Regions from separate parts of the Methylobacter sp. S3L5C genome, predicted to be linked through region 1. Evidence: predicted binding sites of a transcription regulator. Region 1 holds the regulator's gene; the other holds the start of a gene.

Region 1 (4,434 bases):
ACAAACCACTGGAGGCTTTAATAATAATCGATTGTTTTTTACCGGTTGCCTTGTCTTTGGCCGATACGTTTAAAATGCCGTTGGCATCAATATCAAAAGACACTTCAATTTGTGGAACGCCACGTGATGCTGGTGGGATGTCCGCTAAATCGAAACGGCCCAGTGATTTATTAGCCGAGGCTTTTTCACGTTCACCTTGCAATACATGAATAGTGACGGCAGTTTGATTGTCATCAGCTGTAGAAAATACTTGTGCTGCATTGGTTGGAATGGTGGTGTTTTTTTCAATCAACTTGGTTAAAATGCCGCCCATTGTTTCGATACCCAGAGACAACGGAATAACGTCCAGTAACAAGACATCCTTAACATCACCTGACAAAACACCAGCCTGAATCGCCGCGCCTAAAGCAACTGCTTCATCGGGATTAACGTCTTTCCGGGGATCTTGACCAAAAATACTTTTAACCATTTCCTGTACTTTAGGCATACGGGTTTGGCCGCCCACCAAAATCACATCATTGATTTCCGATGCTTTAAGACCGGCATCTTTCAGCGCCATTTCGCAAGGGCCTTTAGTACGATTAATCAGTTCTTCAACCAAAGATTCCAACTTGGCGCGAGTCAACTTAACATTTAAATGCTTGGGGCCAGAGGCATCCGCAGTAATGTAAGGCAAGTTAACATCGGTTTGTTGGCTTGACGATAATTCGATCTTGGCTTTTTCTGCCGCTTCTTTTAAACGTTGCAGAGCCAATGGATCGTTGTGTACATCTACGCCACTTTCTTTTTTAAATTCAGCGGCAAGAAACTCGATAATTCTTGAGTCAAAGTCTTCACCACCCAGGAAAGTATCGCCATTAGTTGATAATACTTCAAATTGATGCTCACCATCAATTTCGGCAATTTCAATGATGGATATATCAAAAGTACCGCCACCCAAGTCATAGACAGCAATTTTGGTGTCGCCTTTAGGTTTGTCCATGCCGAATGCCAATGCCGATGCAGTGGGTTCGTTAATAATACGTCTAACTTCCAAACCTGCAATACGACCGGCATCTTTGGTTGCCTGACGTTGTGAATCGTTAAAATAAGCCGGAACAGTAATAACCGCTTCGGTTACTGGTTCGCCTAAATAAGCTTCCGCATCTTTTTTCAACTTCATCAAAATACGGGCTGAAATTTCTGGCGAGGCCATTTTTTTGCCATGTACTTCTACCCATGCATCCCCGTTTTCTGCTTCGACGATTGAGTAAGGCACCATTTTGATATCTTTTTGTACGACATCATCTTTAAAACGACGACCGATCAAGCGTTTAATTGCAAATAGTGTGTTTTTTGGATTGGTGACTGCCTGGCGTTTTGCTGATTGTCCTACCAACACTTCATCATCACTACTAAAAGCAATAATGGATGGTGTAGTACGTGCTCCTTCACTGTTTTCAATTACTTTTGCAACGCCGTTTTCCAACACAGCAACACATGAGTTGGTTGTTCCTAAATCTATGCCAATTATTTTAGCCATTGAATGCTCCAGACTGAATTTGTATAAAAAATGTAAAAGTTATTGTCGATATGGGGGCTGTTTTATGGTGTTCAAGCCTGTGCATTATCTTCGGATGGTTTTTCTGGTGCTTTTGCCACAACAACCATGGCGGGTCGCAGTAAACGTCCATTCAGGACATAACCTTTTTGAAACACGTTAACAACGGTATTAGGTTCTGCACCTTCTATTTCCTGCATCATCATCGCTTGATGTTGTTCGGCGTTGAAGGGTTGTCCCAAAGGATCAATGGCAACGATGTTAAATTTTTCAAACAAGGCTTCAAACTGCTTAATCGTTAAGTCACTGCCTTCTCTGAATTTTTTTACGTCCTCGCTATCGCCTGTTGCCGCTTGCAGGCCCAAAACCAGGCTGTCAAATACGGGTAGTAATGCTTTGCCAAAACTGGTTAAGGCAAATTTATGAGCATCTTCCAGATCCTTTTGAGTTCTTCTTCTCAGATTTTCCATTTCTGCCTGGCTGCGAACGGCTTTATCCCAAGACTCATGCGCTTTTTGTTTGGCTTCTTCCAGTTCTTGTTTCAGCTCTTCAATGGTGTATTCATGCTCACCGACTTCAGTGTGTACTTGCTCTTCATCGGTAGTCTTGGCTTCAACATCAATCTGTGATTCAGGTGTTTCCTGATCAATACTCATCTTTTAAGTTCCTTAAAATAGTTGTAATAACGTGCTTAAACGCACAAAGAAATATTGCTATCTATGATGGGGTCGATGTTTTTGGATTCAAGGCTGCACCCAATATTTTTGCGGTAATATCAACAAACGGGATGATTTTTTCATAAGCCATGCGTGTTGGTCCAATAACACCAAGTACACCAACTACTTCATCATCAACAGAATAAGAAGAAGTAACCAGGCTACAATGGTCAAATGCCTGGCAACCGGATTCTTCGCCTATAAAAATCTGCACACCTTCCGTTTTCATGGATTGGTCCAGAAGATGAATAACATCCTGTTTTTGACTAAATGCTTCAAACAATTTTTTTAAATGATCTCGGCCTGATAACTCGGAAAAGCCCATTAAATTGGTTTCTCCGGTTAGTACATAATCATTTTTTTCAGGGTTGTCGGATTGAAACGTCAATTGTGCCATTTTTATCGCATCGAGCATCGCCTGATTCATGCGTTCCTGATCATCTTGCAGTTCTTTTAAAACGGCAGAACGAACAGCCGTCAGGCTGTGACCACCATAAATTGAACCAAGATATGCGCCAGCTTGTTGTAGTTCTGCCGCGCTAAACAGCTTGTCGGTATGAATAACTTTGTTATGAACTTCTTGTTCATTAGTGACAAAAATAACCAGTACGCGTTTATGCGATAAAGGTAAAAATTCAATATGTCGCAAGCAGACTAATTCTCTTTTTGGTAAAGTCACTACCCCGGCCATTTTGGTTAAGTCTGCAATTAACCGTGATGCAGCCCCAATCATGTTACTGGTGTCTTCTTTTTTCGACAATCCCTCGTACAGTCTGGTCAATTCTTTAATGTCTAACGGCTTAATGATTAGCAAGCTGTCAACAAACAAGCGATAGCCACTAACGGTAGGTACGCGTCCCGCTGACGTATGTGGTGAATGTATCAAGCCCAAATCTTCCAGATCGGCCATGACATTACGAATGGTCGCAGAGCTTAAATTTAACTCCGAATCTGTTGATAACACTCTGGAACCGACAGGCTGTCCATCATTGATATAGCGTTTAACCAGTGTTTTTAATAATTGCAACGACCGTTCGTTTAAATCCCGAGTAATCTTACTCACCTATACCTCTATAAAGCCAACGCGTGAGTGATAATCCTGAAAAATATCAGTTCACCAGGTCATTGTCAACAAAGGGCAGGAACCGATATGTGGTAATGAAAGTAAATTCATCCTTTATCGAATCTTCTCTGGCTTGGTTGAAGGGTTCAGGATTGCCGCTATTGGTACCTTAAACGATTAGGCTTTTGGTAGGTGTAAAAAAGTAAGTTCATTATTGACACTACAAAATTAATAGTTGGTTGGCTAAATGAACAGGTAGTGTGGGAATGTCATACTTAAATGCTCCCATAAAATACCCCGTAATAAATATGCCCAAGTGTGCGTTGGTCAATGGATAAATTGATTCAATCACGCAGGATATTAAATTTTTAAGTACGCCAATTAATGCTTGGGATACTCAGTTGACATATAATATCCAAGTTGGGCATAAACTTTTAATAACTTGAGCATAAGAGTAATGTGTCAAGAACAGGCTGAGTATCAAATGTTTTATCCCCATACTTTGTATCTCGGCATAAACTATGCTGAGTATGAATGACCCAAACTAATAAATATTCATGCCTTACCATTTATATTCACAACCAGGAGTTACTATGAAGAAATTTACCCTAATTACATCAGTTGCACTGTTCTTGTTTACGGCGATTGCCAATGCACATGGTCCTGTACGTCAAAAAGCTGAGGAACAAATTACCATCAATGCGCCGGCTGAAAAAGTATGGGCTCTTATTAAAGATTTTGGGGATATGTCCTGGAGTCCCAGTATAGCTGGAACAAAGGCAGAGGGTGGTAACACAAAAGGTGCTACTCGTGTTCTGACTTTAAAAGAGGGTGGTACTATTAAGGAAGAGCTGAAAAAATACGATGAGACAAAAATGTCTTATGCTTACAAAATTACCGAAATGAGTACTGCAAAAACAATCACTCATGCCGGTGCTGAAGAAAATGTACCGGTATTGCCGGTAGATAACTACTCGGCAAGTATTGATATAGAAGCTAAAGGCGATACTTCTGTCGTTTCCTGGACTGCCGGTTATTACCGTGCTTATACAAACAATAATCCACCTGCAGAAATGAACGAAACGACTGCTAACGAAGCAGTGACTGCAATTTTA
Region 2 (4,434 bases), 1.2 Mb from region 1:
TCTTGTTTAACCATATCCGTGCAGTAAACATCCAATGGCTTGCCTTCCCTGAGCATTAGCATACCCGTAGTATGATCAATTTGGCTATCAATAAGCATGATAGCCTTAATACCGGTGTCACGAATGCCTTCTTTGGGCTGAATGGCGGGGAAGGCTTCGAGTTGCGCGCGAATATCGGGGGATGTATTAAATAACAGCCAGTTTTTATTGTCCGTACTCACAGCAATGGATGATTGGGTACGTGCTTTGCCGTTCATTGTGTGATGACGCAAACGGTGACAATTATGGCAGTTGCAGTTCCATTGCGGAAAGCCGCCACCTGCACCTGAACCAAGAACTCTAATTTTCATGATGAAAGCCTTAAAAGAAAGCCTTGAATGATACGGGAATAACAATTTTCAGGCAAAAAAAAGGGGCTCTAAGTGAACCCCTTCTTTAAACCAGCTTTAATGATCCCGACAATTAAGTCAGGAAAGTTCATTTAGCGATTGTAGATGTACATTGTTACTTCAAAGCCGAAACGTAGGTCTGTATAGCTTGGTGTTTCCCATTTCATCGTGAACCTCCAGAAGATTATTAGAATAGTTGCTAGCTTGATCAAGTAAGCTAATTAAAAGTATACGATGAACTATTTTTTTACGCAATGTTTGACAGTACTTAACAAGGATGTTTTTCTTTTTAGAAAAGAGTATTATCGAAATTCAAAAAAAAATAATAAGGCAACAGCCAAGAATGAATAGACCCGGATGGCTCAGAATTTTTGTTCATTTTCAAGGTAGAAAAACAGTCGCATAGCTGGCTGCGCGACTGTTTTGACAATGCAGACAATGAATAAAAAGACCAGCGACTTGGGTATGTTCTTTGTGGGAAATTGCCTAACTAAATAAAATTATGAGGAGGGGTTATGGGTGGTGTTATTGAGCTATTTTTGATTATGTTAATTATTGCCAGCGTTGCATTTGCGCCGTTAGGCTACTTTATTTACAAATATACCCAGAAAAATGGTAAGCCATTTGGGGAGCCTGATCCGGATAGTGACGCACCGTCTTTTGTTAATGAATTAGCTGAAAGTGCTATTAATTTCGTCAAGAGTCGGATTGCCAAAAAATAAATGACGTTTGTTAATAATATTTTTGGGTGATTTGGTTCATCCAAAAATATAAGTTTTTGTAAATCAGGTTGGGTTACGCTAATCTAACCTGGCTTACAGTCTTCCACAAGTGGGGCAGTTCGGATTTTGCTTTAGCTTCAGGGTGTTCCATTCCATTGATAAGCCATCCAAAATTAATAACCGACCGGTTAAAGTTTCGCCGATAGCGATAATTAACTTCATCGCTTCTAGGGCTTGGATGCTGCCAATTATTCCTGTGATAGGCGCTATAACTCCATTGGTTGAGCAGGTTTGTAATTCTTCGCCCTCACTACTATATAAACAGTTGTAACATGGACTGTTATTTTTACCTGGAGTGAATACCGATACCTGGCCTTCAAAGCGGATTGCTGCACCTGAAACCAGCGGCGTTTGATAATTAACGCAGGCCTTGTTGATTGCAAATCGTGTCGAGAAATTATCGCTACAATCAAGCACCACATCTGCTGCTTTTACTTCCCTATTGAGTTGTTCTCCAGTCAGTCTTTGCTTGACGGCTTTTACATTGACATCAGGATTTAATTTATTCAGTGTTTCACGGGTTGAAATTACTTTATCAGTCCCAATATCGACTGTGTGATGAGCAATCTGTCTTTGTAAATTGGATAACTCCACCTCGTCGTCATCATAAATAGTAATGTTGCCGATCCCTGCTGCGGCAAGGTACATGGCGGCAGGCGATCCCAAGCCGCCGGCACCAACAATTAATACCTTGGCGGCAAGGAGTTTTTGTTGTCCCTCAATATCAACTTGGGGCAGCATTATTTGACGGCTATAGCGCAATAGTTGGTTGTCATTCATGGGTCATATTAAATGTGTATGGTGGCTAGAGATTATGCCAAAGAACTTGACAGGCTGCAAAAGCTCATTATCATTAGCACTCATTGCTAGCGAGTGCTAATAGCAGTTACCCTTTTATTTTAATGTTAGGAGATATAGATGAATATACGTCCGTTACACGATAGAGTTATAGTTAAACGCCTTGAAGAAGAAACGACATCTGCTGGTGGCATTGTATTACCTGGTTCTGCTGCTGAAAAGCCAAGCCAGGGTATAGTATTAGCCGTAGGTAATGGCAAACAACTGGATAATGGTACAGTGCGCGCATTGGACGTTAAAGTTGGCGATAAAGTTTTGTTTGGCAAATACTCAGGTAACGAAGTTAAAGTTGATGGTGAAGATCTTATCGTTATGCGTGAAGAAGACATCATGGGTATCTTAGGTTAAGACCAAGCTTTTTATTAATCATAATCACACACATAGTTAGGAATAAAAATGGCAGCAAAAGACGTATTATTTGGTGATGACGCACGTGTCCGTATGGCGCGTGGTGTTAACATTTTAGCAAACGCAGTAAAAGTAACTTTAGGCCCTAAAGGTCGTAATGCGATTCTGGACAAAAGCTTCGGCGCTCCAACCATTACAAAAGACGGTGTATCTGTTGCCAAAGAAATCGAATTAAAAGACAAATTCGAAAACATGGGCGCACAAATGGTTAAAGAAGTGGCTTCGCATACTTCTGATGTGGCCGGTGATGGTACCACTACTGCAACAGTATTGGCACAATCTATCGTCAACGAAGGTTTGAAAGCGGTTGCCGCCGGTATGAACCCAATGGACTTGAAACGCGGTATTGACTTGGCGGTAACTAAAGCGGTTGAAGCCATTGTTGCAGCTGCAACACCTTGTACTGACAACAAAGCTATTGCTCAAGTTGGTACAATTTCAGCCAACTCTGATGAGTCAGTTGGTAAAATCATTGCTGAAGCAATGGAAAAAGTCGGCAAAGAAGGCGTTATCACTGTTGAAGAAGGTTCAGGCCTTGATAACCAATTAGACGTCGTTGAAGGTATGCAGTTTGACCGTGGCTATTTGTCGCCTTATTTTATCAACAAACAAGAAAATATGAGCGTCGAACTAGACGATCCATTGATTCTTATTTTTGAAAAGAAAATTTCCAATATCCGCGATATGTTACCAATTCTGGAAGCAGTTGCAAAAGCCGGTCGTCCATTATTGATCGTTGCTGAAGATGTTGAAGGCGAAGCGTTGGCGACTCTGGTTGTTAATACTATTCGTGGTATCGTTAAAGTTGCAGCAGTTAAGGCGCCTGGTTTTGGTGATCGTCGTAAAGCCATGTTGGAAGATATTGCTGTGCTGACCGGTGCGGTAGTAATTTCTGAAGAAGTTGGTTTGAGCCTGGAAAAAGCGGAATTAGCGCAACTGGGTACAGCCAAAAAAGTACAAATTACTAAAGAAAACACCACTATCATTGATGGTGCAGGTTCTGAAGAGCAAATCAAGGGCCGTGTTGCACAAATTCGTGCACAAGCTGACGATGCAACTTCTGACTACGACAAAGAAAAACTGCAAGAACGTTTGGCTAAATTAGCTGGCGGTGTTGCTGTAATCAAAGTTGGCGCTGCAACTGAAATTGAAATGAAAGAAAAGAAAGCCCGCGTAGAAGATGCTCTGCATTCAACACGCGCTGCTGTTGAAGAAGGCGTAGTTGCTGGTGGTGGTACTGCGTTAGTTCGCGCATTGTCAGCATTAGTTGGCCTGGAAGGTATTAATCACGACCAAACGGTTGGTGTTAATATCTTGCGTCGTGCGATGGAAGAGCCTTTGCGTCAAATTGTTGCCAATGCAGGCGACGAGCCTTCAGTAGTATTTAACGAAGTGCAAAAAGGTACTGGTAGCTACGGTTACAATGCAGCGACTGGCCAATACGGCGACATGATCGAAATGGGTATTCTTGATCCTGCCAAAGTAACACGTACTGCTTTGCAAAATGCAGCGTCTGTTGCCGGCTTAATGCTGACTACAGAAGTAATGATTGCTGATGCACCTAGCGATGACAAAGGTCATGGCGGAATGCCAGACATGGGCGGCATGGGCGGCATGGGTGGAATGGGCGGCATGATGTAATCGTGCTGTCTTAAAGCTTTGTGCTTTAAGCTCTGCTTCACAAAAAAGCCCCGGTTGTTTTTAACAACCGGGGCTTTTTTATTAGTATCCTTGGTGAAGATTATTCAATTGATGTGCTTTTGTGGCTCAACATGCCAGATTACGTTAATTGAGGATAGTTAATATACCCAATTAAAATGTGTGCAAACCAAATAACTAAACATGACTAATAACCTCCCCATTTTATATAGCTTCAGACGTTGCCCTTACGCAATCAGAGCCAGAATGGCCATTATTTATGCGGGTATTCCTGTAGAAATTCGGGAAGTGGAATTAAAAAACAAACCGGAACATCTTCTGGCTATATCTCCAAAAGG

What was found. The regulator HrcA, encoded in region 1, represses chaperone genes, less so after heat shock. The targets are predictions, from matches to a motif close to TNTTAGCACTCNNNNNNNNNGAGTGCTAANA.
Region 2: a site for HrcA is predicted at 2,023-2,053, ahead of KKZ03_RS02580 (co-chaperone GroES). Genes of this name have one in related genera too.

The regions. Positions count from the first base shown of each region.
Region 1 covers NZ_CP076024.1:1,698,741-1,703,174, forward strand. The annotation lists gene dnaK (molecular chaperone DnaK) at 1-1,522, opposite strand, end outside; gene grpE (nucleotide exchange factor GrpE) at 1,594-2,196, opposite strand; gene hrcA (heat-inducible transcriptional repressor HrcA) at 2,258-3,310, opposite strand; gene KKZ03_RS07840 (SRPBCC family protein) at 3,913-4,434, shown strand, end outside.
Region 2 covers NZ_CP076024.1:533,042-537,475, reverse strand. The annotation lists gene pqqB (pyrroloquinoline quinone biosynthesis protein PqqB) at 1-350, opposite strand, end outside; gene pqqA (pyrroloquinoline quinone precursor peptide PqqA) at 482-556, opposite strand; gene KKZ03_RS02590 (hypothetical protein) at 905-1,111, shown strand; gene KKZ03_RS02585 (molybdopterin-synthase adenylyltransferase MoeB) at 1,205-1,951, opposite strand; gene KKZ03_RS02580 (co-chaperone GroES) at 2,090-2,377, shown strand; gene groL (chaperonin GroEL) at 2,426-4,078, shown strand; gene KKZ03_RS02570 (glutathione S-transferase) at 4,280-4,434, shown strand, end outside.